Nodosilinea sp. E11: one gene and its partner. Each later gene encodes a partner of the first gene's protein in a complex. Links are inferred from orthologs where the notes say so. Each region holds a gene or a part of one and is shown on either strand. Other genes may lie near its edges.

Evidence for each region.
Region 2: the proteins of carB (region 1) and carA are in contact, whole or in part, in a solved structure (PDB 1KEE), measured with the Escherichia coli proteins. The link is inferred for Nodosilinea sp. E11 from one-to-one orthologs.

The regions. Positions count from the first base shown.
Region 1 is NZ_CP136520.1:3,954,113-3,969,144, reverse strand. What follows is about bases 426-4,215. They hold carB (carbamoyl-phosphate synthase large subunit), read right to left. Parts: upstream 3,896-4,215; coding sequence 626-3,895; downstream 426-625. Other genes in these bases: RRF56_RS19730 (hypothetical protein), read left to right, coding at 4,017-4,215. Also shown: RRF56_RS19740 (AI-2E family transporter), read right to left, coding at 1-361; more of RRF56_RS19730, read left to right, coding at 4,216-4,301; RRF56_RS19725 (mechanosensitive ion channel family protein), read left to right, coding at 4,330-5,322; RRF56_RS19720 (TrkH family potassium uptake protein), read left to right, coding at 5,346-6,887; RRF56_RS19715 (DUF2254 domain-containing protein), read left to right, coding at 6,920-8,293; RRF56_RS19710 (metalloregulator ArsR/SmtB family transcription factor), read right to left, coding at 8,305-8,631; tRNA guanosine(34) transglycosylase Tgt, read left to right, coding at 8,777-9,919; RRF56_RS19700 (photosystem II reaction center protein K), read left to right, coding at 10,036-10,173; RRF56_RS19695 (hypothetical protein), read left to right, coding at 10,363-11,421; RRF56_RS19690 (GUN4 domain-containing protein), read left to right, coding at 11,502-13,058; RRF56_RS19685 (GUN4 domain-containing protein), read left to right, coding at 13,048-13,671; RRF56_RS19680 (hypothetical protein), read right to left, coding at 13,759-15,032. UniProt on the Escherichia coli protein: Large subunit of the glutamine-dependent carbamoyl phosphate synthetase (CPSase).
Region 2 is NZ_CP136520.1:3,817,835-3,832,066, forward strand. What follows is about bases 11,156-14,145. They hold carA (glutamine-hydrolyzing carbamoyl-phosphate synthase small subunit), read left to right. Parts: upstream 11,156-12,063; coding sequence 12,064-13,227; downstream 13,228-14,145. Other genes in these bases: RRF56_RS19165 (TIGR02281 family clan AA aspartic protease), read right to left, coding at 11,156-11,779; RRF56_RS19175 (STAS domain-containing protein), read left to right, coding at 13,461-13,838; RRF56_RS19180 (Mini-ribonuclease 3), read left to right, coding at 13,873-14,145. In the rest of the region: RRF56_RS19115 (long-chain fatty acid--CoA ligase), read left to right, coding at 1-261; RRF56_RS19120 (YlqD family protein), read left to right, coding at 378-830; RRF56_RS19125 (dihydrolipoamide acetyltransferase family protein), read left to right, coding at 983-2,287; RRF56_RS19130 (amidase), read left to right, coding at 2,290-3,750; RRF56_RS19135 (late competence development ComFB family protein), read right to left, coding at 3,976-4,521; RRF56_RS19140 (Hfq-related RNA-binding protein), read right to left, coding at 4,684-4,896; dapF (diaminopimelate epimerase), read left to right, coding at 5,095-5,940; RRF56_RS19150 (HAD family hydrolase), read right to left, coding at 6,037-6,687; gcvP (aminomethyl-transferring glycine dehydrogenase), read right to left, coding at 6,836-9,802; RRF56_RS19160 (alpha/beta fold hydrolase), read right to left, coding at 9,932-10,825; more of RRF56_RS19165, read right to left, coding at 10,973-11,155; more of RRF56_RS19180, read left to right, coding at 14,146-14,232. UniProt on the Escherichia coli protein: Small subunit of the glutamine-dependent carbamoyl phosphate synthetase (CPSase).

The DNA of each region.
Region 1 (15,032 bases):
GTACTAAATCGTCTCCAAAGGGAGCGCCGTCTAGAAACTCCAGCAGCTGCTCATTGGCAATTTGTACCTGCACTACCAATTCTTCAAACTGAGCAATGACTTCGGGGACTAGCAGTATGCCGCTAGTCACCACCACCACCAAGAGCGCCACAATCACGAGCCCCAAAGACCAGGGGTGGGGAATGGGGGTGTATTTTTCCACGCTGCCAGCGGCAAATCTCAGCACAATGGCCAGCAAAATGCCCAAGAAAAGCATGAGCACGACTTCAGCGAGCACCCACAGCAGTCCCCCCAGGGCAATCAGCAGCGCCACTGTGGCCAGCGGTACTAGCACCCGCTTGAGCTCAGACTGATTACTCATACCCGTTTTGCTTTTTACTATCGGAGCTGCTTCCCCCTTTTAAGTGAATACCAGGTTCCAAACAAGGTCCTAAAGATAGGGTTTAATACCGAATCCGAATTCCATAACCCCGATTCCCAGAATGCCAAACCGTAGGGGCGCATGGCATGCGCCCTCCTGAATCGGGGATAACCCAGCAGGATTGAGTATAAGAGCCAGCTAAGCCAAACCGTTGAGCCTAATGGTGGGAATGAGTCAGTATTTCACTGTGGCAGAATGGCAGCATTACATGCCCACGTACTCCTGGAGAGATTTGACCTGGAGGGGGTGCTGTTGCAGGGAGCCGATCGCAGCGGTGGTCGCCTTGGCCCCCGCAATCGTGGTAATGATCGGCACCTTGTAGGCTAGGGCCGTGCGACGAATCGAGCGATCGTCTTCGATCGCAGTGCTGCCCGCAGGGGTATTGATAATCAGCTGAATCTCGTTGTTTTTGATCGCGTCTTCGATGTTGGGGCGGCCTTCATGCACCTTGAGAATGAGGCCGACGGTCAGCCCTTCCTCCATCAGGGCTTGGCGAGTGCCGGAGGTGGCAATTAGCTTGAGACCCATATCGGCCAGTTCTTTGGCCACGGGGATGACGGCGGCTTTGTCGCGATCGTTCATGGAGATAAAGACGGTGCCTTCGAGGGGGATCTTTTGGTTGGCCCCCAGGGCGGCTTTGGCGAAGGCCTTGCCAAAGTCTGAGTCGATGCCCATGACTTCGCCAGTCGATCGCATCTCGGGGCCGAGCAGGGCATCGGTACCGGCGAACTTGTCAAAGGGCAGCACCGCCTCTTTGACGGAGACATGGTTGGGAATCACCTCTGTGGTAAAGCCCAGCTCGGCCAGGGTTTTGCCCGACATCACCCGCACCGCCAGCTTGGCCAACGGATGACCGATCGCCTTAGAGACAAAGGGCACCGTGCGCGAGGCGCGAGGGTTAGCCTCAATGATGTAGACCTGCTCGCCCTTGACCGCGAACTGAATATTCATCAGGCCGATGACGTTGAGGCGCTTGGCCAGCTTGATCGTCCAGTCGCGGATGGTGGCAAGGGCGGCGGGGGGCAGGGTCATCGTGGGCAGGGAGCAGGCCGAGTCGCCGGAGTGAATGCCCGCCTGCTCAATGTGCTCCATAATGCCGCCAATGACCACCTGGCCGGTGTGATCGGCGATCGCATCCACATCCACCTCGATGGCGTTCTCTAAAAACTTGTCGATCAAGATCGGGTGGTCAGGCTCCACCAGCACCGCGTAGGTCATGTAGCGCTCCAGATCGGCGTCGGAGTAGACGATTTCCATGGCGCGACCGCCGAGCACGTAGCTGGGCCGCACCACCACCGGATAGTCGATCTGCTGGGCGACGCGCAGGGCGTCGTTGAAGCTGCGGGCCATGCCGTTGGGGGGCTGCTTGATGTCGAGTTCGCGCAAAATGGCCTCGAAGCGCTCGCGGTCTTCGGCGGTGTCGATAGAGTCGGGGGAGGTGCCCCAGATCTGGGTGGGGGGGTGGATGGGTGGATGGGTGGATGGGTCAGCGGCGGGCAGGGAGGCAAGGTACTGCTGGAGGGGGACGGCCAGCTTCAGGGGGGTCTGGCCACCAAACTGGATGATGACGCCTACGGGGTTTTCGGCCTCGATGATGTTGAGTACATCTTCTTTGGTCAGGGGCTCAAAATAGAGGCGATCGCTGGTGTCGTAGTCGGTAGACACCGTCTCGGGGTTGGAGTTGACCATGATCGTCTCGTAGCCGTCGTCGCGCAGGGCAAAGGAGGCGTGGCAGCAGCAGTAGTCAAACTCGATGCCCTGGCCAATGCGGTTGGGGCCGCCGCCTAAGATCATTACCTTGGGGCGATCGCTGGGCAGCACCTCGGTCTCGTCTTCGTAGGTGGAGTAGTAGTAGGGGGTAAAGGCCTCAAACTCGGCGGCGCAGGTATCCACGGTTTTGTACACCGGAATCACGCCTAGGCCCTTGCGGTAGTCGCGCACAGCGTCTTCATGGGTGCCGGTGGCGTAGGCAATCTGGCGATCGCTAAAGCCCTGGCGCTTGACCGCCCGCATCTGCTCGTAGGTCAGCTCATTGAGGGGGGTGCGCTTGAGAAACTTTTCGGTCTGCAACAGGCCGAAGAGCTGGTTTAGAAACCAGGGGTCGATGGCGGTGAGGTCGAAGATATCGTTGACCGACAGGCCCAGCTGCATGGCGTGGCGCAGGTCAAAGATGCGATCGGGGTTGGGGGTGCGCAGTTTGGGGCGAATCTCGTTGAGGCTGGGCAGCTTTTCGGCGCGATCGCAGCCCCAGCCTGCCCGCCCCGTCTCTAGCGATCGCAGCGCCTTTTGAAACGACTCTTGGAAGGTACGGCCAATCGCCATGGCTTCACCCACCGATTTCATCTGGGTGGTCAGGGTGTTGGAGGTGCCGGGAAATTTCTCGAAGGCAAACCGGGGAATCTTGGTCACCACGTAGTCGATGGTGGGCTCAAAACTGGCCGGGGTTTTCTTGGTGATGTCGTTAGAGATTTCGTTGAGAGTGTAGCCCACCGCCAGCTTGGCGGCAAACTTGGCGATCGGGAAGCCGGTCGCCTTAGAGGCCAGCGCCGAGCTGCGCGACACGCGGGGGTTCATCTCAATCACGATGAAATCGCCGTTGTCGGGGTTGACCGCAAACTGAATGTTTGAGCCGCCCGTCTCTACCCCAATCTCGCGGATGATTTTGACCGAAGCATCGCGCAGGCGCTGGTACTCTTTGTCGGTCAGAGTCTGGGCCGGGGCCACGGTGATCGAGTCGCCCGTGTGCACGCCCATGGGGTCGAGGTTCTCGATCGAGCAGATGATCACCACGTTGTCGGCTAGGTCGCGCATCACCTCCAGTTCGTACTCCTTCCAGCCGAGGAGAGATTGTTCGACAAGAATCTGCGACACCGGGCTGGCGTCGAGGCCCGAGCGCGAGATCAGCTCAAATTCTTCTTGGTTGTAGGCGATGCCGCCGCCGGTGCCACCCATGGTGTAGGCGGGGCGAATGATCAGCGGAAAGGTGCCGATCTGCTGGGCGATCTCCTTGGCCTCATCCATGGTTTCGGCCAGGCCCGAGGGGCACACGGGCACCTCAATGCGGGCCATGGCTTCTTTAAACAGTTTGCGGTCTTCAGCCATCTCAATGGCTTCGAGCTTGGCCCCAATCAGCTCGACCCCGTAGCGCTCTAGCACGCCGGTTTTGGCCAGGGTCACCGCCAGGTTCAGCGCCGTCTGACCGCCCATGGTGGGTAGCATCACAGCGGGGCGCTCCCGCTCGATCACCCGCTCGACGATTTCGGGGGTCAGCGGCTCGATGTAAGTGCGGTTGGCGGTCTCCGGATCGGTCATGATGGTGGCCGGGTTGGAGTTGATCAGCACCACCTCGTAGCCCTCTTCCCGCAGGGCTTTGCAGGCCTGGGTACCCGAGTAGTCAAATTCGCAGGCCTGACCAATGACAATCGGCCCAGAGCCAATCAACAGAATCTTTTTGATGTCATCACGGCGGGGCATAGGCGACAGGGGTGCTTACGAAAAATCCAAATCATTTTAAGGGGTATTTACAAGATCGGTTTGCCCAGCTTGAGGCAAACCCGACAGATTAGTTGGACCTGAGGGCCAATGTCAGCATTTAGTGAACTTAAGCAAAACTCTAGAACAATCCCGGGGCAGACAGTACCTGCGCCGGGCATGCGATCGCCCAATCGCCCTAGCCACCGTGAACCACCCCAGTTCAGCCCTGGTCTACAACCGCCAGGGCACTACGCTACTGGGCAACCGTGGCTACGGCAAAACCCTGCTTCTGGTGCTGCTGCACCTAGCGCAGCATGGTATTGATCTGCCCCCAACACCCGGAGCAACGCCTAGCCGGTTACCTAACCCACTAGAGATAGAGGCCAAAATCGTCACGTTTCTATAGGCTGGCAGAGATATTATTCTCTAGCGCTATGAATTTTGACTATTCTCCCATTTGGGAAAAAACTCAGGCGATGGTCAATGGCTTTCTGGCTTTACTGCCAAATATTGCCCTGGCTATTGTCGTATTCGTAATTTTCTTTTTAGCTGCCAGAGGCATCAGGGCAACGGTGAGACGATTGACCCAACGGCGGCAACAAACCCGAAACGTGGGTCTGGTTTTAGCGCGTTTGGCCCAAGGTGCCACCGTTTTGATTGGTCTTTTTGTTGCCCTCTCCATTATTATCCCCACCCTGCAGGCCGGAGATCTAATTCAGCTTCTAGGCATCAGCGGAGTTGCGATTGGGTTTGCCTTTCGGGATATTTTACAAAATTTCTTGGCGGGCATCTTAATTTTATTGACCGAGCCGTTTCAAATTGACGATCAGATCATTTTCAAGGATTTTGAAGGCACCGTTGAGCACATTGAAACTCGCGCTACCACTATTAGAACCTACGATGGCCGCCGCATCGTGATTCCCAACTCGGAGCTGTTCACCAACTCGGTTTTGGTCAATACCGCCTTTGAAAATCGTCGCCTACAGTACGACATTGGCATTGGCTACGGCGACGATATTGCAACCGCTAAGAACCTGATTTTAGAAGCCGTACATGAAACTGATGGGGTACTGCCCGACCCCGCTCCCGATGTAATCGTGGTCGATTTGGCCGACAGCACCGTTAACCTGCGCGCCCGCTGGTGGGTGGAGCCGCCCCGCCGCGCCGATGTGCTTGATTTGCAAGATCAGGTGCTGATGAACATTAAAAACAAGCTGACAGCCAACGGCGTTGATATGCCCTTCCCCACCCAGCAAATTTTGTTCCACGACCAAACCGAGGAAACCGACGGCGATCGCAGCCGTCAGCGCGAAGGCTGGCCCTCTCGCAAAGGAGAAGCCCCAAAACCGCGCAGCATTGGGGGCTCGCTGCGCCAGCTGGCCGATGTGCGCTCAGCCGGTAACGGTAACTCTGCCCACCAGGACTAATAGCCGTGAATCAATCGTGAACCATGGGGCCATACCGAACTATCCGCTTGATACTGCATGATTTTGGCCTACTGCTGCACGTGCCCGGCATCATGGCTCTGCTTTCCATACCAATCTGCCTTTACTTTGGGGAGTACTATGCCATTGCGCCTTTCTTAACGACAGCGATCGCCGCCTTCGCGCTGGCTCAAGGATTCTACCGGGCCAATTCGCCTAAGGTAGACAAGACTCGCCACTACCACGCCATGCTGATTGTGGCGTTGACCTGGGGCGTTATTCCTCTGCTGGGCGCTATCCCCTTCGTCGGTATTGCCGCTCTGGCCGCATCCGCTGATACATCCCCGACCCTACTGGCTTTTCAAAATATTTGGAATGCCTTGTTTGAGGCATTTTCGGGCTTTACCGGCACCGGTTTGACCATGGCCACCGACGCCAGCCTGCTGCCCCATAGTTTGCAGTGGTGGCGATCGTTTACAGAATGGGTAGATGGCATCGGGGTGATTGTTCTAATGCTGGCATTGCTAACCATCGAGTCTTCCCAAACCAAATCGCTAGAAACCGATCCATCCCAGCTGTATGCCGCTGTCGGCCGCCAACGAACCATTGGCGACACCGTTAGAGCCACCGCTAAAAATATTCTCTGGATCTACAGCTTCTACACCGGGCTAAGTATTTTGCTGTTAGCTCTGTTGGGAATGCCCCTGTGGGAAGCCATTAATCACGGGCTCACCGGCATTGCTACGGGCGGCTTTAGCATCACCACAGCTAGCTTTACAAGCTATAGTTCTACCCTTCAGTTGGCTACTATTTTCATTATGATTACTGGCGCAGTCAGTTTTCCGGTTCACTATCAATTGCTGCGTCGCCAGCGGTGGACTTCTCTATGGCAGAGAAATCAGCATCGCCTGCTGCTGCTTTTGCTGGGTTTAGGCCCCTGCCTACTGCTGCTAGAAAACCGCTGGGCTACAGCATCTATACCCTGGCTAGACAGCTTATTTCAGTGGAGTTCGGCAGTGACCACCTGCGGGTTTAACACAGCTCAGGTCCAGAACTGGAGTATGGGGGCAAAACTACTGCTCAGCGCCGCCATGGTGATGGGAGGAGCGGCCGGATCGACCGCTGGGGGGTTAAAGCTGCACCGAATAGTGCTGCTACTGCTGGGCATTCGTTGGCACTTTCAGCAGCTTTTCATCACCGCCGATGACAATATTTCCTATCGAATTGATGATGAAGCATTACCAGCATCCCAAGCCCATGAACAAGTGCAATCGGCGGCTGTCTTAGCCAGTTTGTGGCTGCTGCTGCTGGGCATCGGCATTGTGGTGCTTACCCACCTAGTCTCACCCATCTACACGCTAGAGGATGTGATCTTTGAGGCGGCTTCTGCAACCAGCAACGTGGGGTTATCAACTGGTATTAGCGACCCTACCCTACACTGGGGCGGCAAGCTAATGCTCATTTTGCTGATGTGGGCAGGGCGACTCGAAATTATTCCGGTGCTCCTATTAGGGATAGCTATCTGCCGCCCAATCACTCAAACCTTGCCTGAGCAACCTTCCAAATAATTTCTCGATCTCCATTATCCCTTTACCCCGTGATGAAACACATTAAGCTCAGCAAATTTTGGGATAACCTTCGATCGAGCTACTGGTTTTTACCCACGCTCATGGCCGTCGGAGCGATCGCATTGGCATTTGGCCTGCTAGCCATCGATCGTTCAGATTCTATCGATATCAGTGCCCTTAGCTGGATCTATCAGGGCGGGGCCGATGGGGCACGAGAGGTGCTCTCGGTAATTGCGGGATCCATGGTGACCGTAGCGGCCACCGCGTTTTCAATCACTATCGTCGCCCTCCAGCTAGCGTCGTCCCATTTTGGGCCACGCCTACTGCGCAACTTTATGCAGGACCAGGGCAATCAGATCGTGTTGGGCACCTTTATTGCCACCTTTATCTACTGTTTGCTGGTGCTGCGCACGATTCGGGGCGAAGACCACGAGCCATTTGTGCCCCAGCTCTCGGTAACGGTGGGGGTTTTGCTGGCCATGGCCAGCATTGGGGTGCTGATCTACTTTATTCACCATGCCTCCACCATCATTCAGGTCTCCCACGTGATTGCCGATGTCAGCCACGACCTAGAGCAAGTCACCAACCGCCTGTTTCCAGAAGCTTTGGGTCAGGAGATCGATCAGCAGGGCGAGAGTACCAGGGATATGCCCACCGATTTTGACGCCACCGCCCAACCCGTGCAGGCCAAGAAAACGGGATACCTGCAAGGAATTGAAGACGACGTCCTGATGCAGGTGGCCTGCGATGAAAATCTTTTGCTCCAGGTCAAGGCGTATCCAGGGGCTTTCATCATTGAGGGTGGCCCCCTGGTCATGGCCTACCCTGCCAATCGCGTTACCCAATCGGTAGGCGATCGCATTAATCAAGCCTTTGTTCTGGGCCACGAGCTGACTAAGCAGCAGAACGTGGCATTTCCGATTGAACAACTGGTCGAAATTGCGCTGCGAGCCTTGTCCCCTGCTATTAACGACCCCTTTACGGCCATTCGCTGTATTGACCAACTGGCCGACGGGCTGGCGCGGCTTGCCAGTCGTGAATTTCCGTCTCCTTACCGCTATGACCAGTCGCACAATCTGCGGGTGATTGCGGCTCCAGTCAAGTTTGAGACCCTGGCCAACACAGCCTTTAACCAAATTCGTCAGTATGGCAGCACTGACACGGTGGTGATCGGTCGGCTGCTGGCGGCGATCGCCGCCATTGCTCCCTTTACCCGCCACTTCAAACAGCGCCACATTTTGCAGCAGCACGTTGAGGCGATTTGGCACAGTAGCCAACAAAGCCTCACTCACCAACGAGACCTAGAAACCATAGAAAAGCAGTACCACACTGCTCTGGCGGCTCTACAGGGGACTGGTCTTTCAGGAGGAAATGACTCGCTATACCCCTCACCGCACAAGCGGTAATAGCTAATGGCTCAAAATGGTGGACAGGGGTGACTAGAGGACGGCGGACTGAGGTGGTGCAGATCGCTGAGGTAGGTGGCCAATTCTCCAAATTCGGTGGGGTTGAGGCGGTAGTAGATCCACCGGCCCTCCTGGCGGGCGGCGATCAGCCCAGCCTCCCGCAGGATTTTGAGGTGAAAGGACAACTTGGATTGAGCGATGTTCATGCGATCGCACAGATCGCAAACGCATAGTTCCTGCGATCGTAGCAGCTCAATCACCTCCAGCCGCAGCGGGTCAGAGAGAGCTTTGAAACGGGCCAGAATCGCGTCAGAACGTTTGTCTAAAGCTGTGGCCATCTACTGCGTCAGGTAAGGAAATAACTAAGCCTAGGGTAGCAAAGCTATCGGATATCTGTGGCCTTGACAACACCGCTGCGATCACCGCCAAATGCTACGATAAATGCCACTTTGCCATTCCCTTTGCTCCCTGGAGCGCTGTATTTTGACCCAGGCATTTTCCTTTAGCTGCGACGCTCGCTGTAGTCATACCCAGGCGCGGGCGGGCACATTCACCACCCCCCACGGCCCCGTGCACACCCCCCGGTTTATGCCCGTGGGCACCCTGGCCAACGTCAAAACCGTCACCCCCGCCCAGTTAGCCACCACCGGGGCGCAGATGGTGCTGTCAAACACCTACCACCTGCATCTGCAACCGGGCGAAGACATTGTCGCCGAGGCGGGCGGCCTGCACCGATTCATGGGTTGGGATGGCCCGATGCTGACGGATTCGGGCGGCTTTCAGGTGTTTAGCCTCAGCCAGATGCGCACCATCACCGAAGACGGCGTCACATTTAAATCGCCCAAGGATGGCCGCATCATCAACATTCGGCCCGAAACCTCGATTCAGATTCAAAACGATCTGGGGGCCGATGTGATCATGGCCTTTGACGAGTGCCCTCCCTACCCGTGCAGCCGCGAGGTCATTAAAGCCTCGACCGATCGCACCTGGCGCTGGCTGTTGCGCTGTGTGGAGGCCCACAAGCGGCCTGACCAGGCGCTGTTTGGCATTGTGCAGGGGGGCGTATACCCCGACCTGCGGGCCGAGGCGGCGCAGCAGTTGGCCACCTTAGACCTGCCCGGCTATGCGATCGGCGGCGTCAGCGTGGGCGAGCCACCAGAGCTGATCGAAACCATTGTCAAAGCTACGGCCCCCTGTTTGCCCGAGCATAAGCCCCGCTATTTGATGGGGGTGGGCACCTATAGGGAAATGGCCCAGGCGATCGCAGCCGGAGTAGACCTGTTCGACTGCGTGATTCCTACCCGGCTGGCCCGCCACGGCGCGGCGCTGGTGGCAGGGGAACGGTGGAACCTGAAGAATCAGCGCTTCCGCCGCGACTACACCCCCATCGACGCCACCTGTCCCTGCTATACCTGCCAAAACTTTACCCGCGCCTACCTCTGCCATCTGATCCACGCCAAGGAGATGCTGGCCTTTACGCTGATCTCCATCCACAACATCACCGAGCTGGTGCGGTTTACCCAGCGCATTCGGGAGGCGATTTTGGCAGGGCGTTTCCATGACGAGTTTGCCCACTGGCTGACGCCAAACCCAACGACAACCCCGATAGACACACCCCAACCGTGATAAAATGCGAAGAAAATTTACCAATTCTCAGATTCCAGTCATGGCGCTAGGCGCAACGCTCTACTGGCTTCTGAGGCTGGTCTGTCCCGGCTGTGTAACGAGAGGATAATCATTAAATGGAAGTCGCAATGCTGCTGGCCAAGCTGCCCGAGGCCTACTCCCTGTTCGACCCCCTGGTAGACGTGCTGCCCATTATTCCCGTGTTCTTCCTGCTGCTGGCCTTTGTGTGGCAGGCATCTGTCGGCTTTAAGTAAGCCTTTTGACCCCAGTGGTTTTTGGCTCAAATAAACCCAAAACCCCAGAGTTTTATCGCTCTGGGGTTTTGTATTGGCGCTAGGCCTCAACGTTGCCGAACCGCCTGAGGTGCCGTTTCCAGCGTTCCTACCACTCTCAGCGCTGATATACTGAGCCAGTGTTTATCAGCACCATTGCCTGAGCTAAAAATGGTCAACGATTTTGACTCAAACCCTAGTTTCCGGCTGTCGATTAAATCCTTAGAACCTGAACTAGATGCCAGGGCGATCGATGCAGATGCTCAAGCGCTGTGCAGCCGCATCACCCAGCTCAGCAGCTTAGGGCACACAACCTTTACTTTTCTGACCCAGGCTCACCCCCTTACCCCACGGCTGAGCACAGTTGCCCCCGGCGCTGACCGAAACCTATCGGTCGGGCTCTGGTTTGAGGCCCCGCTCAACAAATTTAGGGTAGTACTGCGGTGCGTGGGCAACTGGCTCGATCGCACCACCCAGCGCTACAGCTTTGAGGTCAGCATTCCGCCTGCCTATACGCTTACCCTACAGACGAACCAGGCCAAGGTGCTGGCTCAACTCCTGCCCCTGGGCGAAGCGCTGCTGCCCCCAGGGGAAATCTACCTCACCCAGGCCGAAGGCTATGTGCACAGCTTTGGCGAACTCACGCCAGCCGCCAAAGCCAACCTGCTGTTGGTACGCCATCGCATGGGGCTCTCAGCAGATGAAACCCATGACCTCAACGCCAGAGCAATGGGGCCGTTCAAAACTCTGGCCGATAAATATCAGCACTTTCGCAAAGAGCTACTGGTCTGCCAGCAGGAGGGCAGCCTGGATGACGACTTTTGGCGAGTAATGCAGGCCAAGGCGGCCACCATGGGCCTGCCCGAGGCCGATGCCCAGTTTTTAAAGGCCGAGCGTATCAATGCGCTCCGCCATGCCGCCGACCAGGCTCGGCAGCAGGCCGAGGCCGAGGCCGAAGCCAACCGCCAGCGCCACCGTGAGCAACAGCAGCGGTTAACCAACTACCGCCGCACCTTCGAGGCCCTGGCGATTGATGCGCTGGCCACCCAGGCCCCGGGGCTAGAGGCGACAGAGTTCCATCAGGGTGTAATGGCCTACCTCTCTGGGCCAGAGTTTAACCGGGGCCGCCTCACCCAGGCCCGAGGCTTCTATCAGCTCAACCCCCAAGAGGCCGATGCGCTGGAGAAAACCGTTTTAGATGAGCTGTATTTGCTATCTGGCCTACTATAGGAGTTCAAAACCTAGGAGTAGGTTCGCAACCGTGAACCGTGGGTATTGGTCTAGGCTGGGTGCGACTGGGAGGTGTTGGCTTGGCGCAGAACGTTAGATTATTGATCAAGTTTATAGACCCTCAGCTCAAGAGCGACGATGTGGCAACTGAGGTGCACTATTTAGTTGAAGATCTGCGCGACCTCGATGGCATGAACCAAATTCGGTTCGAGCCGATCTCAGACATTAACGGGGTAGCTGAGGTCAGGGTTGGGGTGCAGTTTGAGGCCCATCCAGAGCTACTGGCGTCAATTTTGCGGCGGCTACGCGATCGCCTCTACTACGCCCCGATCGAAACCGCTTTCACGTTCCAACTCGGTGAGATGGCGCTGCACATCGAAACCCATCAAGCTGAAGATCTCGTGGGCCTAATGGCGATCGCCCAAAGCGGGCTGCTGTTTTCTCCCGAGCGCGACTACCTGGCTGAGGCTGAAACCTACAGCCGAACCCAGGGCGAGCTATCCCCCACCGAACTCGACAACCTTAACCTGCTGCGCCAGCGGCTCGACCTCTCAGTAGACGAGGCCACGGTGCTCAATGCCAGAGCCGCAGGCCCCTTTCAAACCCAGGCCGACAAACGCCGCTATTTTGAAGAGATCACCTCAGCCGAGTTTAGTCGCCTGCGCGCCATGCACGAGGGTCAACCCTTTGCCCTCAAAGATCCGTGGCCTGTCCTGCAAGAACTGGCCGAAAACCTGAGTTTACCCATCCTTGAAGCAGAGGCCATTTATCAACAGTACCAGCAGCGCTACAACGACGACATCCAGATCAAAACCACACAAACAACCCTCAAAACTACCGAAGATGTCCGCCTAGCCGCCGAAGCTAAGGCCGAGGGCGATCGCCAAAAGCAGGCCCACCAGGCGCAAGTCCAGCGCGATCAGTACCAGGCCCTGTGCCACCAAGCCCTGGCCAATAGCCTCTACCCCTCTGAGTTTGACCAAGGCCGCCTCGACCAGGCACGGCGATTGCAAGGCCTATCGCTCGATGAAGCGATCGCTATTGAAGCGGCGGTGCGCGACCAAAAGTATGGCCCCATTGAATCGGCCCTGGGCGTCGACTACACCCGGCTGCGTAGTCTGCTCGTGCAACAGGCCTGGCAAGCCGCCGACCTCGAAACCGAGGCCGCTATTTTCAAAGCGCTAAACCTCGACATGCAGCCGGTGACCGCTGCCACCGTAGAGCGCCTTCTGCCCACCGACTTAGCCACCATTGACGCCCTGTGGAGTCTCCACAGCAATCGGCGCTTTGGGTTTAAGGCTCAGCAACAGGTGTACCGTAGCCAGCAGCAAATTCAGCAAGACGAGCACCTGCGCGGCCTAGACTTTCAGCAGGCCCTGGGCTGGCGCGATCAACCCACCTGGTTGTACCGAGGCCATCGGCCCTACTACGCCCTCGACTTTAGCCTTGAGGCTCCCCCTGGCCACCTACCCACCTGGCGCTGGTGCTGCCCCAGCCTCAACCATCGCTACGACCTAGACAGCGAGACGATTATCGCCGTGATGAGTCATCTCAACACCTGCCTGCCTCTAGAAGCGGTGGCCACACCCGTGATCGATCAAACGTTAATCCCCGGAGAGGTAACCAGTGTTAGCTAGTGAGCCGATTGGCAGCCTTGACGCAACCCTCAACGACCTCAGTCTGTTGCTCAACGACGAAGACTGGGAAATGGCCGATCGCCTGACCGCAGATCTACTGCTCGAAGCCGTGATGCAAAACGCCCTCGGGGAGGAGGTACTGCTGCGAGGTAGAGACGCTCGACAACGGCCCCACCTCACCCCCCAAACCCTGGCCACTATTCCCTGCCAGTTGCTTCAGGCCATCGACGATCGCTGGCAGAGTGCTAGCGGCGGGCATTTTGGCTTTTCTCCCCAGCTTCAGATCTACAGCGAAATCCTCAAATTTGAACCCTTTGATCCAGCGCTGCACAACTGGTCAAACCCCCACCCCTTCTTTGCCGAAGTCGGCTGGCTGATGCTGTTTTCGCTGCGGCCTGTGGGGTTTCTGCGGTTTTACAACTGGCTCGACTTTGACCTTGAAGCCCCCCAGGGTCACCTTCCGGCCCTGTGGTACTGGCAGGTGCCCCGGCTGGCTTCCCTACGCATGGGCGGCTTCTTGACCGGACAGGGGGCAGGCTTTGGCGATCTGTCGCGCCTCGACGCTATGATGCTGCGCCTCTCTCGCTGTCACCAGGCCGAGGGTATGGGGTGAGGGGGTGAGGGGTGAAAGGCAGAATGGTTGAACCTACCCGATGACCGGGTCACTACGACTCCTGCATGACCTCGTTACGTCCCCCGGTTACTCTTCGCCCTGGGCCTGCACCAATTGCCCCCAGGGAATTCGCCCATCGGCGGCGAGCAGGCTGGCAATTTCTCGGGCTCCGTAGCGGTTGATGTGGCTGGGATCGGCAAACAGGTGCGATCGCCAGCGCCAGGTTTCTAATAGATCGACCAGGGTGAGGGTACCTCGATTGGCCCAACCCTGTAAAAATTGCTGAAACTGGCGCTCGTAGTTCAGTCGTACCCCGTCGAGGTAGTCGTTGCTCAGGGGCAAATTGACAAACACCAGCGGAATATTCTGGCTTTGCAGAAACTGGGTGGTGGCTTCAAAGGAAACCGTCTGCACCCCGTCTAGGCGAAAGGGGCGATAGGCGTTGTCGTACTGACCGCGCACCAGTGGAAAGCTGCGGTAGTAGACCGTCGGGTTGAACTGATCGTTGACCGCCAAAAATCCCTGGGAGTTGATTGGGCTGAGGGGCACGGTGCCATACTCCGCATTTGGAGCAATGGCCTCGCTTTCAGGGCTGTCCAGTTCAGGGCTGTCCGGTTCAGAGTCATCAGAGGCGGGTTCTGCCTGATCTAAATTGTTGGGGGAAGCCAGGGTGAGAGTAGCGCCATCGCGCACAGCGGCGTAGCCAGGGGAGGCCAAAATTTCGGCAAAGGTGCGATCAAACCGTCCGCTGTTGAAGGCGCGAGAGCCTTCGGCCCAGATTACCAGCCTGGGGTGCAGGTCAGGGGCCAAAAGCTGCCGGGTAATAAAACTCACCACCTGGGCCGTAGCCCCGTTGACGCTAAAGTTGTAGACCCGCAGCCCGGGGTAGCCCTGCGCCGCCAAAGCCTGCTGTAGCACCACCGGATCGACCCCCTGGAGGGCACGGGAACTGCCCACCACCAGCACATCGGGGGGACCGAGGGTGGCCACGTAGGCGTGGTACAGGCTCACCTGCTCATCTAGTACGTCGCTGCCCAGGGCCGGAAATACCCTGGGTAAGCCCTGCTGGTCGGCCTTTTGCTGCGCCAGATAGAGGTTTTGCTGATATTCCCGCGCTTTGCGCTGGCTAAATACCTGGCGGGGGTCATCGGGAGCGATCGCCTGCAACAGCGCTACAGACCGGCCCCAGGCTCCGGCCACCTGGTTCCACTGGGGGGCCGTGGTGGCGGTAGCGGCCAGCAGGGTGGCTTGGTTGGCTTCTCCAACCGCCTCGTACCAGAGATCGGTCGGGGGCAAGGCTGCCTCAGCGTTGGCTGCCGATGGCCGGGGGTCGGAGGTGGCGGATGGGACTGGGCGACTGA
Region 2 (14,232 bases), 140 kb from region 1 along the record:
CCGGGCGACGACACTCCCGCCCCCGCCGACTGCATCGCCATCACCCTCGACGATGACCGAGTGCAGAAGCTGTTTCGCAACGAACTGGGCCGCGAGGTCAAAGACCGTCCTGGCTATCGCCCCGACGATCGCGTTGGACCTTTCCGCCTAATCTTGGAGCCGTTTTCGATCGAAAATGGTCTGCTCACTCAAACCCTAAAAGTGCGTCGTCCCGTGGTTACCGACCGGTATCGCGATATGATTGACGCGATGTTTGTGTAGCTGCGGGTGGTGCAAAGACTTCACCAACCTGCCGCTGTGCCAGGCAGAACAGTCCGGCTGCCCCTGCCAGGGAGTCGTAGGCGATATTGGTGATTTCTTTACTAAAGTCAAAGATTATGGATGAAAATCAATCGTTGCTGCTCAAGCGGGTAGTCAACATTAAGGCGATTGTGACCCCTCTGTGGAAAGAGGAAGCCCAGAAGCAGCTGCAAGCCCAAATTAACCAGATTGATGGTCGGTTGCAGCAGCTCGAAATGCAGGGACAGCGTATGGTAGCTGAGCTGCAAAAGCAGGCTGAAACCCAGCCCAACAGCGGGGCGGCCATTCAGCAGCAGATGGGCAATATTCAAAACCAGCTCAACCAAGACAAGAGCAAGTTGCTTCAGCAAAAAAATCAAAGTCTCCAGCAGCTGCAAGAAGTGCAGACCCTAGCGGTGGATGCCGAGGTTGACCAGGGCAAGGTCGAGAGCTTCTTTAACGTTGCGGTGGGCGATAACTTGGTGCGCAAGCTTCAAGTCGAGATCTTGATCAAAGACGGTGTGATTCAAGAAATTCGCGGCGAACTCTAGCGCCAGGCTGGGGTCAGGTCTGCGCTCACCCCGCTCACCGCCATCCTCCAATTTGACCACTGATGACCTAAAGGTTCCAGCCTTAGGGATAGAATAATTCCCTGGTATCTCTACTGATCTGTCGTTTTAACCCCGTTTCGGAAGTCACCTCCATGATTCGCGAAGTCTTCATGCCTGCCCTGAGTTCAACTATGACCGAAGGCAAGATTGTGTCTTGGGTCAAAGCCCCCGGTGACAAGGTTGAAAAGGGCGAGACGGTGGTCATTGTCGAATCGGACAAGGCCGACATGGACGTAGAGTCCTTCCACGAGGGTATTTTGGCGGCCATTGTGGTGGAGGCCGGGGGTACAGCTCCGGTGGGTGAGGCGATCGCGCTTTTGGCTGAAACCGAAGCCGAGGTCGAGGCCGCGAAGCAGCAAGCCGCCGCTAAAGCTAGTAATGCCGGTGGGGAAGCTGCCCCTGCCGCTGCTGCCCCTGTGGCGGTAGCTGAAGCTCCTGCCCCCGCTACCCAAAATGGTTCAACCTCTACGGGCAGTCCCAGCGGACGGGTGGTTATCTCTCCCCGCGCCCGCAAGCTGGCCAAAGATCTCAAGGTAGACCTGTCTACCCTACAAGGCAGTGGCCCCCACGGCCGCATTGTCGCTCAAGATGTTGAACTGGCGGCAGGCAAAACCCCGACCCCAACGGCTAGCTCGGCCCCCGTCGCCCCCGCTCCTGCCGCTGCTTCAATGCCTGTCGCCCCGACCCCTGCCGCTGCTGCCCCAGCCCCCAGTGCTGCACCCCTGGGCCAGATGGTGCCCTTCAACACCCTTCAGCAGGCTGTTGTACGCAATATGGCGGCTAGTCTGGCGGTGCCTACCTTCCACGTGGGCTACACCATTACCACCGATGCTCTAGATGGGCTCTATAAGCAAATCAAGTCTAAGGGCGTGACCATGACCGGGCTTTTGGCCAAGGCCGTGGCTGTCACGTTGCAAAAGCACCCCCTACTCAATGCGGGCTACACCGACCAGGGTATTCAGTACCGCTCGGGCATCAATATTGCTGTAGCCGTGGCGATGGAAGGTGGCGGGCTGATCACCCCTGTGCTCAAAAATGCTGATCAGTCCGATATTTATTCCCTCTCGCGGACCTGGGCCGATCTGGTGGCGCGATCGCGCTCCAAGCAGCTGCAGCCCGATGAGTACAATTCCGGCACCTTTACCCTGTCGAACCTGGGCATGTTTGGCGTCGATCGCTTTGATGCCATTTTGCCCCCAGGTCAAGGGTCAATTTTGGCGATCGGAGCCTCTCGCCCTACGGTGGTCGCCACCGCCGATGGCTTGATGGGCGTGAAGCGTCAGATGCAGGTCAATATCACCTGTGATCACCGCATCATCTACGGAGCCGATGCTGCCGCCTTCCTGAAAGATCTAGCTAACGTGATTGAGAACAATCCCCAGTCGCTGACCCTGTAGCTATGAATTCAGTCGACCTGGCCTTCTTGCCCGCCCTCGAACAAGCCCGGCTGATTCGCAGTAAAGAAATCTCGCCGCTAGAACTCACAGAAGTGTATCTAGAGCGGATTGGGCGGCTTAACCCAGCTCTCGGGGCCTACGTCACGGTGATGGCAGACCAGGCCTTAGCCGATGCTAGGGCCAAAACCGAGCATTTGGTCAGCAACCCCGATGACCTGCCGCCCCTGTTTGGGGTCACCGTGTCGGTCAAGGACCTAAACCCCGTCGAGGGGGTAGCTTGTGCCTATGGCATCAAGGCGGCCTGCGATCGCATTGCCGATCAAGACGACTACATTGTCAGTAAGCTGCGCCAGGCCGGCATGGTCATTTTGGGCAAAACGGCCACCTCCCAGCTGGGATCGCTGCCCTATACCGAGCCACCGGGCTTTCCCCCCGCCCGCAACCCCTGGAATTTAGACTACACGCCCGGCGGCTCTAGCGGCGGCGGTGCGGCAGCTTTAGCCGCTGGGCTATGTGCTCTATCCCAGGGGTCTGACGGCGGCGGTTCGCTGCGCGGACCAGCCTTTTGCTGTGGGTTGGTGGGCCTGAAGGCCTCTCGCGGGCGAATTAGCTTTTCTCCGGTGGGAGAGCGATTGAGCGGGCTGGCAGCCAATGGCCCCCTGGGGCGCACTGTGGCTGACACTGCGGCCCTCTTAGATGTTCTCAGCGGCTACGAAGTGGGCGACCCCTACTGGCTGCCCGACCCAGACCCTTCCTTCCTGGACGGCTTGCACACCCCGCTGAAGCCCCTGCGCATTGGCTATGTCACTCGCCTCGACCCTATTGGCGAGATTCACCCAGTCTGTCGTCAGGCTATCTACGAAACGGTGCAGAAGGTCGAAGACCTGGGCCACACGGCTGAGGAAGTTAGTTTTCCCAACCTGGCAGATCTGATTGAGCCCTTCACGGTGCTGTGGGAATGTGTCATTGCCGAGGTGGGAGTGCCCTTTGTGGTGCTAGAGAAGATGAACCGCTGGCTCTACTGGCGGGCCTGGCGCATTAATAGTGGCGCTTACCTGCGGGCGGTGGCCAAGCTTCAGCGGGTGGCGCGGCAGATTGTGCAGTTTTGCCAGCCCTACGACGTGCTGCTAATGCCGGTATATATGCATCCGGTCATCAAAGTCGGTGCCTGGAAAGGACTGCGATCGCCCAAAATTCTCGACAATGTGATCAACTGGGTGGCTCCCTGCCCACCCTTCAACGCCAGCGGTCAACCCGCTCTGGCCATACCCACTGGCTTTGACCCCAACGGCGTACCGGTGGGGGTGCAGCTGGTGGGCCGCCCCGCCGCTGAGGCGACAATCTTAGCCCTGGCGGCTCAGCTAGAGCAGGCTAGCCCCTGGAGCCATCAGCGACCGGCTTTTGCCACTGATCCCCCGCCTACATCCGATACCACCAAACTACTCATACCAAAGCCTGGTTAGCTACCCCCGGTTCAGCAGGACGCATGCCATGCGCTCCTGCGGGTTGGTCTTTTGAGAAGCGGGGTTTTGTGAATTGGATTTGGTATGGGACCAAGCTTTTAGAGGGGATGGCGATTTATCGCCTTTAAAACTAACCAGGGCCGCGATCGCGCCGAGCAAACTGGCTAGATCGAGACCCTGGTTTAGCGGTATTGCACCGGGCTACGGTGCCCACCTGGACAAAATCTACGCCTTGGATGCCGGCTCGAATTTGTGGGCGTGGTCTTGCAGCAGTGAGCTCACCTGGCTGAGCACATTCTCGCCACCCTTCTTTTGAATGGTCTGGCGCTCAGGGTAGAAGTCAGGTTGGTCAAGGTTGCGGGAAATCGCCTGCTGCACCTGGGTCGCGATCAGATCAGATAGCTCACCTCGGGCATTTTCGCGCTGGAAGTTGGCCCCTTCTTCGGTGGTGGCGTACAGGGGCGGTAGCCGGTTGAGGGCATAGGCCGCAATGTCGCCTAGATCTAAAGTTTTGTCCGAGTTAGATTCAATTTCGGCTACCCGTGAGATGGCCTCGGTGAGCACCAGTTCTTCCATGACGTTGATGAACTGTTTGCGGGGTACTGCCACAACTTCGCCAGTTAGCAGCGCGCCCATGAGGCGATCGAGGGCCATGTATTCTTCAATGGAAAGCTCAGCGGCGGTGTCGCAGATGCGGCCGACTTCAGCTTCCATGGCAGGGGTCAGGTAGCCGTCTTGCAGGGCTTGTTCAACAATTTTTTCGATAGTCATTTGGCCAAACGCTCCATAAAACTGGCGGATTAACGGCTTTACTGAAATCTGGGGGGCTGGAAGATTAACTGGGGTAAGTATCCACCTGGGTTTAGTGTGCCCCGATCACCTAGGCAGACGACAGGCAAAGATGTAAAGACTGCTTAGGGGCAGCATGGCAAACTACGAATATTTGAGGAAGCCAATGGCCTGCTTCCAAATTTGGTGCTTGCTCTGATCATCGGTTTCTACGCAGATGCATTGGGGATCTTGCCAAACGACCCGACCAGAGATGAGGTCGCCAGTGATGAGTTTGACGTCAACGGTAGATTTGTCTCGAATCAGGGTTTGAACCTGTCGAACGCTCGGGAAACCAGTGGCAAACTCTTGGGACATGGCATTAGATCAGTAAACTCATGCTGGTCTTACGGTACCCTGTTCTTTCGGCTTAGGCGACAGGTTGGGGAGAATTTGTTGAGCAAAGTGCATCGGTGAGGCAGGGGATGGTGATCAGTCGATGGTCATGTCTCCGGGCCTGCCCATCTACCCAATTTGGTCGATAATTAAAGTCTACTCATTCAGCATCGGCGCACTATGGAATTTAGCAAGTACCACGGTCTGGGCAACGACTTTATCTTGGTGGACAATCGCCATCAGTCAGAGCCGGTGCTCTCTCCTGAGCAGGCGGCGGCTTGGTGCGATCGCCACTTTGGCATTGGTGCTGACGGAGTGATCTTTGCGCTGCCAGGGCAGGGAGGCACCGACTACACCATGCGCATCTACAATTCTGATGGCTCAGAGCCGGAGATGTGCGGCAATGGTATTCGCTGTCTGGCCAAATTCTTAGAAACCCTAGAGACGGCTGACGGCAGCACCCCCCAGGCCCCCCACACCTACCGAATTCACACGCTGGCGGGGCTAATTTCACCGACCCTTCAGCCCGATGGTCAAGTCACGGTAGACATGGGACCGCCCCATCTGTTGGCCAAAGACATTCCGACTACCCTGGCGGCGGCTGAGGAAAAGGTCGTGGGTGTACCTCTGACCGTGGCTGATCAAACCTGGTCGGTCACCTGCGTCAGCATGGGCAACCCCCACTGCATCACTTTTGTCGATGAGGTGGCGACCATTTCCCTAGAAGCTATCGGGCCGCAATTTGAGCACCATGAGGCGTTTCCCCAACGCATCAACACTGAGTTCATTCAGGTGGTGCGGCCTGACTATCTCAAGATGCGGGTCTGGGAGCGGGGGGCTGGCATTACGCTCGCCTGCGGTACTGGAGCCTGCGCGTCGCTGGTGGCCGGGGTGCTGAGTGGGGTATGCGATCGCGCCGCTACCGTAGAGCTCCCCGGTGGCCCCCTGCATATTGAATGGTCTGCCGCCGACAATCGCGTCTATATGACTGGCCCGGCAGAGCTGGTGTTTCAGGGGAGTCGGTAGCGGGCGTATGGGGGCAGGTGTTGGGTGTCAGGTGTCAGGTGTCAGGAAATAGCCTGTTACCCGAAACCTGACACCCGAAACCCGGTTTCTCGCGCTCTAGCGTTTTACTAAAATTCCCTGTAGTCCGGCGGCTTTGGCCCCTTCGAAATCGTCGGCTTTGCTGTCGCCCACGTGCCAGGCTTGACTGGCCTCGCAGCCATGCTTTTGTAGCGCTGTGGCAAAAATCAGCGGGTCGGGCTTGGCGGCTCCGGCCTCGGAGGAAATTGTGATCGAGCTGAAATAGTTGATCAAATCGAGGGCTTCGAGCACGGCGTATAGCCGGGTGTCGAAGTTAGAAATAACGCCTAGAGCAATGCCCCGCCGCCGCCACCGCTCTAGGGCTGGTGGAACGTCGGGGTACAGTACCCAGGGTGTGGCTGTGGCAAAGTGAGCGTAGAGGTCGGCAAAGAAACTGTCGAAGTCGACAAAGCGATCGAGCACCCCAGCACTGCTGAAGGTCTGCTGGGCCAGCACCCGCCACCACAGATACTCCTGCTCGGGCACCGTGGCTGGGTCACTACCGGGAAAGGCCATCTCTGGGGCAGCCTTAAACGTGCGAAAAAAGGCTTGGTTGAGAGTTGTTGGGTCGGCAATTACGCCGTAGTGCTGGGCTAAGTCAGCATAGATTTCACCAACGCTGCCCGCCACCCCAAACAGTGTGCCAACCGCATCTAAAAAAATGACCTTAGGTTGAGGTGTATTGGCCATTGGGGATACCGTCGCAAAAAAATCAACAGCTTTAGCTTAAAGGCAAAGCTACCGGTTGCAGCCTTTGCGGCATCTACAGAAACGATTTAAAGGCTGAGCTAAAGCGCCCTGAAAATGCCTCACCGTTGAACCCATGGCGGGCAGAGCCCTAGGCTTCCCCATAGGCATCCATGCCGATGCAAGAGCAGACGAGGTTGCGATCGCCGTAGGCCTGGTCAATCCGGTTGACGGCGGGCCAAAACTTAGCGCTGCGGGTAAACGGAGTAGGAAAGACAGCTTGCTCGCGGCTGTAGGGCCGGTTCCAGTCGGCGACTAGGTCAGCGACGGTATGGGGAGCGTGCTTGAGTGGGTTGTGGGTGCGATCGCTCTCACCCGCCTCAATGGCGCGAATCTCATCGCGAATGGCAATCATGGCGTCGCAGAAGCGATCGAGCTCTGCCTTAGACTCACTCTCTGTTGGTTCTACCATCAGCGTGCCCGCCACTGGCCACGACATCGTCGGTGGGTGAAAGCCGTAGTCGATGAGTCGCTTCGCCACGTCCTCCACGCCAATATCTGCCGATTTCTTAAAGGGTCGCAGGTCGAGAATACACTCGTGGGCCACCCGGCCATTTTGCCCGGTGTAAAGAATGTCGTAGTGCCCCGCTAGACGCTGGGCAATGTAGTTGGCGTTGAGAATAGCGACCTCAGTCGCCTTGGTTAGCCCCGCTCCCCCCATCATGGCGATATACATCCATGAAATCGGCAGAATACTGGCGCTACCCCAGGGGGCCGACGTCACCGCGCCAATGCCCTGGTCGCCGCCAACCCCCGCCACCAGGCTATGCCCCGGCAGATAGGGCACCAGGTGCGCCTTCACCCCAATGGGCCCCACCCCTGGCCCGCCGCCACCGTGGGGAATACAGAAGGTCTTGTGCAGGTTGAGGTGACAGACATCAGCTCCAAAGTCGGCGGGGCGACAGAGGCCCACCTGGGCGTTCATGTTGGCTCCATCCATATAGACCTGGCCACCGTGGGCGTGAATCGTGGCGCAGATTTCGGTAATGTCGGCCTCAAACACTCCGTGGGTAGAGGGGTAGGTGACCATCAGCGCTGCCAGGTTGGCGCTATGTTTTTCAGCTTTGGCTTGGAGGTCGGCTAGGTCGATGTTGCCATCCTCGTCACAAGCCACGGGAATCACCTTCATGCCTGCCATCACGGCGCTGGCGGGGTTAGTGCCGTGGGCCGACTGAGGAATCAGACAGAGGTTGCGGTGATGGTCGCCCCGCTGCTGGTGATATTCCCGGATGACTAGGAGACCGGTGTATTCTCCCTGCGCCCCGGCGTTGGGCTGAAGCGATACACCGTCAAAGCCGGTGATTTCTGCCAACCAGGCTTCTAGATCGGCAAACAGCTGGCGATAGCCCTGAACCTGTTCGGCTGGGGCAAAGGGGTGAATTTGCCCAAATTCTGGCCAGGTGACGGGCACCATCTCGGCGGTGGCGTTGAGCTTCATGGTGCAAGAGCCCAGCGGAATCATTGCTGTGGCCAGGGAGAGATCTTTAGTTTGCAGGCGATGCAGGTACCGCAGCATCTCGGTTTCAGAGTGGTAGCGGTGGAAGGTGGGGTGAGTGAGGTAGGGGGTGGTGCGGGTGAGGGACTGGGGGAGAGGGGGAGTGGGAGCGTGGGCGGGTGGATGGGTGGATGGGTTGCCGGTAAAGACGGTGATTAGGTCTTGGAGATCGCGCTCGGTGACGGTTTCGTCGAGGGCGACGATTAGGGTTTCGGCATCCAGTACACGCAGGTTGATGCGGTGGTCGGTGGCGCGGGTGAGAATGGCGGCCTGGGCGTCGCCCACAGTTACCCGCAGCGTGTCGAAGGTGGGGGCTTGGCCCAGTTCAAAGCCAGCTTCAGAGAGGGCTGTGGCCAGGGTTTGGGTGTGGTGGTAAAGGCGGGCTGCGATCGCTCTCAGACCCTCTGGCCCGTGGTAAACCGCATACATGCTCGCCATAATGGCCAGCAGCACCTGGGCAGTGCAGATATTGCTGGTGGCCGCATCGCGGCGAATATGCTGCTCGCGGGTTTGCAGGGTGAGGCGCAGGGCGGGGTTGCCGTAGGTGTCTTTAGAGACGCCCACCAGCCGACCGGGCAGCTTGCGGGCAAAGCTGTTTCGCGTGGCAAAGAAGGCCGCATGGGGGCCACCAAAGCCCAGGGGCACGCCAAACCGCTGGGTGTTGCCCACCACAATATCGGCCCCAAACTCGCCGGGAGGTCGCAGCAGGGTGAGGCTGAGCAGGTCAGCGGCAACGGTAACGAGGGTGTTGGCCGCGTGGGCTTGGGCGACAAAGTCTTCGTAGTCATAGATCGCCCCATCGGTGGCGGGGTATTGCAGTAGCACCCCAAAGACAGGGGTATCAAAGCTAAAGGCACGGTGATCGCTAACCATCACCTCGATGCCCAGGGGCAGGGCGCGGGTTTTGACCACGGCAATGGTTTGGGGGTGGCAGGCGCTAGAGACCCAGAAGGTGTTAGCGTCTTTCTGTTTGCGGGCGTTAAAGGCCAGGGTCATGGCCTCGGCGGCGGCGGTGCCTTCGTCTAGCAGAGACGCGTTGGCAATTTCCATCCCGGTTAAGTCGGTCACCAGGGTTTGATAGTTCAGCAGGGCCTCTAGCCGCCCCTGGGCAATTTCGGGCTGGTAGGGGGTGTATTGGGTGTACCAGCCGGGGTTCTCAAGGACGTTGCGCTGAATCACCGCTGGGGTCAGGGTGTTGGCGTAGCCCAGGCCCAGGTACGATCGCCACACCTGATTTTGGGTAGCTAGGGCCTGGAGCGCCGCTAAGGCCGCCGCTTCGTCTAGCCCCTGGGGCAGATTTAGCGGCTGGGGTAGGCGGATCGCAGCGGGAACGGTGGCACTGATCAGATCGGCGAGGGAGGCGTATCCAAGGGCCTCTAGCATGGCGTTCGTGTCCTCTGCCGTTGGCCCCAGGTGGCGGGCGACAAAGGGGCTGAGGGGATCCGTCGAGTCTGAAGTTTGGGGAGGCTGGCTAGGGGGGCTTGTGTGCTTAGAGGCGGCCTCTGAGGCGGCCTCCGAGTCAGCGGACTTTGGGGTGCTGGTCTGGGGAAAAAGTTGCGTCATACCCGTCAGATAGCTCCAAAATCAATAGCTCGAACCCGTCGTAGACCAGCATACTGGGCTACCCACCCTTCATATCTTGAAACATCTGGTGAAAATTTGCTGGGGTAGCTAGGCAAATTGTTGGCTGCTTTAGGTTAGCCGAGCCACAAAGGCGGCGATCGCCGCTGCCGTTGCCTCAGGCTTTTCCAAGTGGGGCACGTGGCCGCACTGGGCTACCCAGACTAGCTCGCAGTCGGCGATCGCCTGTTCAAACCGCCGCGCGTCTTTAGTGCCCAAGATCTTGTCCTGCTCACCCCAGACCACCAGGGTAGGGCAGGCAATCTGCGAAATTTTGGCGGTCAAAAAGTTGTAGCCCCCGCTTTTGGTGAAGGCAATCAGCGATTCTTTCCAGCCGGGGCACAGTAGGTGCAGGGCAGCGCACAGTTCGGCGTCGGCGGTGACAAAGGCTTTGTCGAAGTAGGCCTGGCGGCTAATGCTGCGCCGTACCCTAGGGTTGCGCAAAAAGGCCGTGGCCCAGCTATCGAGCGGCGGCACCATCAGGTTGCCCATGGCTGGCCCAGCGGCAAACCCGGCGGCGTCGATCAGCACCAGCCCAGCTACGGCATCGGGATAGGTGAGGGCAAAGTCGATGGCGGCGGCCCCGCCCATGGAGGCCCCCACCAGCACCACAGGGCGGTTGATGTGCTGTTGCCAAAAGCTGTGCAGGTGAAGCTTGATTGCCCCAGGGGAGAGATCGGGGCTGAGGGTGCGATCGCTAAACCCAAATCCCAATAAATCCAATGCCCAAGCGCGGGGGGCGAGCAGGGGCAGCAGGCGGCGAAACTCAAACAGCGAGCTGTCAAACCCGTGGATCAGCAGCAGCGGTGGTGAACTGGCGGCATCCTCGGCGGCCACGTAGGCTGTGGGAATGGGAGTCTCAATCAATGGAGTTTGGACGGACGCTAGCTGCACTCTCGTCGCTAGGTCGAGGGAGGTTGGTTCGCTCAGGGCAGCGGCAGCGGCAGGCAGCACAGACACAGTCATAGCAGTTCAAACACAATCAAAGCCTGCTGCATATTCTCACAGATTTTTCACTGTAAGAGGACGTATGTGGGAGCGGTGGTAGGTGTTGGGTTTCGGGTTTCGGGTTTCAGGTTCCAGTCCGAACTGGGAATGCAACCTGAGGTGGGATTACTTATGTAAGTGAATCATGTGAGAGCCGATAGCGATGCCGTACTGGCCGTAGATGTCTTGGCCGAGTAGGCCATAGCTGCCGCCGATCGCTACCCTAATCTTCTCGCGCCGCAGGCCGCCTAGTTCTAGGGCGTCTACATAGCCAATGGGCAGCTTTACCACGCTGCCGTCGGCAATTCTGGCCTGGGTCTCGCCTACTATGGCCACGCCTACTGCTTGGGCCATCTCCGGGGTGATTAAAGTACCGGTTGCGCCTGTGTCAAACAGCATTGGGAAGGTCTGAGTACCGCCTGTGCCCCGGAGGGTAACGGCCACTACGGGCGTGCCCCCCTGGCGGCGCTGAATGGGAATTTGAGCGGCCAGCCCAGCCGGTAGTGCTGGGCTGGCCAGGTCCGGGGCCGGGGCTGCAAGGATGTTGTCGGTGGCGCTACGCTGGGCAGCGGCCAGGTGTTGTTTGTATTCTTGGACCTTGGTTCGGGCCTGGGCATAGTTGGGGCTGCTGCTGGGAACTTGCTCCATCAGGGCGATCGCCTGTTGCCACCGGCTAGCCGCTAGCTGCCAATCGGCTGTTGACTGGGCTGACTGACCGATGGCGACGGCGTTGGTGGCCCGATTCACGGCTTCGCGGAACGTATCGGTAGCGGGTGCTGACGGGGGCGAGGTGGCTACTTTAGCCGGGGGGGCGGCTTGCACTGAGAGAGCTGACTCGCCAGCTTCCCCTGACAGACTATCGGCGGTTGTCGTTGGTCGCTGACCCTGGGCGAGGCTACAGCCCCCCAAACTCCAGGCCAGACTCCCGAGCATAAACCAATGTGTGATGGCCCAGGGTCTACCCATAAAATCCTAATTTCACCGTCTAAAGGCTGTACTTGCAGAGGCTGTACCGGCTGTACTCAACGTCGGACTTCCCTCGACCATCGCAATTGTGGTTTTGGCTGATTTGTCTGCCAGGTCATATCCCAGTATGCCCACACAACTACTGGTAGACCAAGCCGCTGTAAACCCAAGAGATTTAATCTCTGGTTCATAGCTTAAATTTGACCTTTGGCCTTAGGATAATAGCGATTCGTAGCGCTGAGCAAATCGCCATGGTTTTTCCTGATGCCCCTCCAGCCGTGCTGGTTTTAGCCGATGGTTCGGTGTTTCGCGGTTGGTCGTTTGGGGCACCGGGCACCGTAATGGGCGAGGTGGTTTTCAATACTGGCATGACTGGATATCAAGAAGTCATGACTGACCCCAGCTACTGCGGCCAGATTGTCACCTTTACCTACCCAGAGCTGGGCAATACCGGTGTAAACCCCGATGATGAGGAGTCGAGTCGCCCTCACATCACCGGTGCGATCGCCCGTAATATTTGCGAAATCCCCAGCAACTGGCGCTCTACCCAGTCGCTGCCCAACTACCTCAAGACCCACAAAATTCCCGGCATTTTTGGTATTGACACCCGCTCCCTTACCCGTAAGCTGCGTACGGTGGGAGCCATGAACGGGGCCATTTCGACTACCGTGCTCGATCCTGAAGAACTGCTGCGTCAGCTTCAGGATGCGCCTTCCATGGCGGGTCTAAATTTGGTTGATCAAGTCACCACCGACCAGGCCTACGAGTGGACTGAGATTACCGATGCGGCCTGGGAGTTTGGCCCGACAGCACAGCCTCCGGGTGAGGCAGCCCCTCTGACGGTGGTGGCCGTTGACTTTGGGGTAAAGCGCAATATTCTGCGCCGCTTGGCCAGCTATGGTTGCCGCGTGGTGGTGGTGCCCGCCAGTACTACGCCAGAGCAAATTATGAGCTACCAACCCGACGGCATTTTTCTCTCTAATGGTCCTGGCGACCCGGCGGCGGTGACCAAGGCTCCCGAACTGGTGCAGGCATTGTTAGACTACGCGCTGCCCACCTTTGGCATTTGCATGGGTCACCAGATTTTAGGCCTCTCTCTGGGGGCCTCGACCTTTAAGCTGCCGTTTGGCCACCGGGGCCTAAATCAGCCTTGCGGTCTAGAACGCCAGGTTGAGATTACTAGCCAAAACCACGGCTTTGCCCTCGACGCCGCCTCTATTCCTAATGATGCGGTGACGGTAACCCATCTGAATTTGAATGATCAGACCGTAGCGGGGTTAGCTCACAAGACGCTGCCGCTATTCTCGGTGCAGTACCACCCTGAGGCGAGCCCTGGCCCCCATGACGCTGACTACCTGTTTGCCAAGTTCGTAGATACCATGCGAACCCACCGCCAGCAGCGTTTGCCAGTTTAATCTCAGTATTTTTGCAGATCTGATTTTGAGGTTCTGCCATCGGGTTGGCACAATTTGGTCAAACCGCTATATGCTATCTGTCTACGGCAGGGCGGCAACTCTAGATCTGTCTAAGGTCTAGCTCGGGTCTAGGCTCTCTGGCCGCCTCAGGTGGGGTACGGTTTCACCCCTTGCAGACGACTGTATCCTGACCTATATTTAACGTCGAAATTGGAGCACCGAGGAGGTTTCCCATCGCTGAATCTCTAACCCTGACCGTAAGCTTACGAGGCACCCGCGATGTCAGGGGAACCTATCAACTTTTTCGCCTCACGGGTTTGCTAGACGCGTTCTCAGAACCTGCCTTTCGTAAGGTGATGTCTAAGTACGTTGAAGCAGGGCCGAAAAATATCATCTTGGATTTAGCAACTATTGACTTTGTCGATAGTTCGGGTCTTGGTGCACTGGTGCAGTTGGTGAAAAAGGCCACCACTGAGGGCGGTACCGTACAAGTGGTAACTAACCCTCGGGTGACCCAGACCGTTAAGCTAGTGCGGTTAGAGAAGTTTTTGTCGCTACAGCCCTCGGTGGATGATGCGATCGCCAACCTCGAAACCCCGCCCAGTGAATAGCCTTAGCCAGCCATTGGCCTAGCCAGAGGTAGCTGTGGCCGAACTGCCCTCCAAGACGTCTACCAGCCTGCAGTGGCTGCTCCAGTTCAGCGCCCAAAGCTCTACTGCGGCCCTTACCCCAGAGCAGGTTAACGCCTTATCGCCCGTAGCCCTAGCCTATATTGGCGATGCGGTGTACGAGCTGTTTGTGCGGGGGAGTTTTTTGCTCCCTCCCAAACGCATTCAGGCTTTTCACCAGCAGGTGGTTAACCAGGTACGGGCCGAGCAGCAGGCCCGCCAGGTTCAATTGCTGTTGCCGCTGCTAACCGACACCGAGCAAGACCTGCTGCGCCGGGGCCGCAATGCCTCGTCGCGGGGGCCTCGTCGAGTGGACAGTCAAATTTATCAGCAGTCC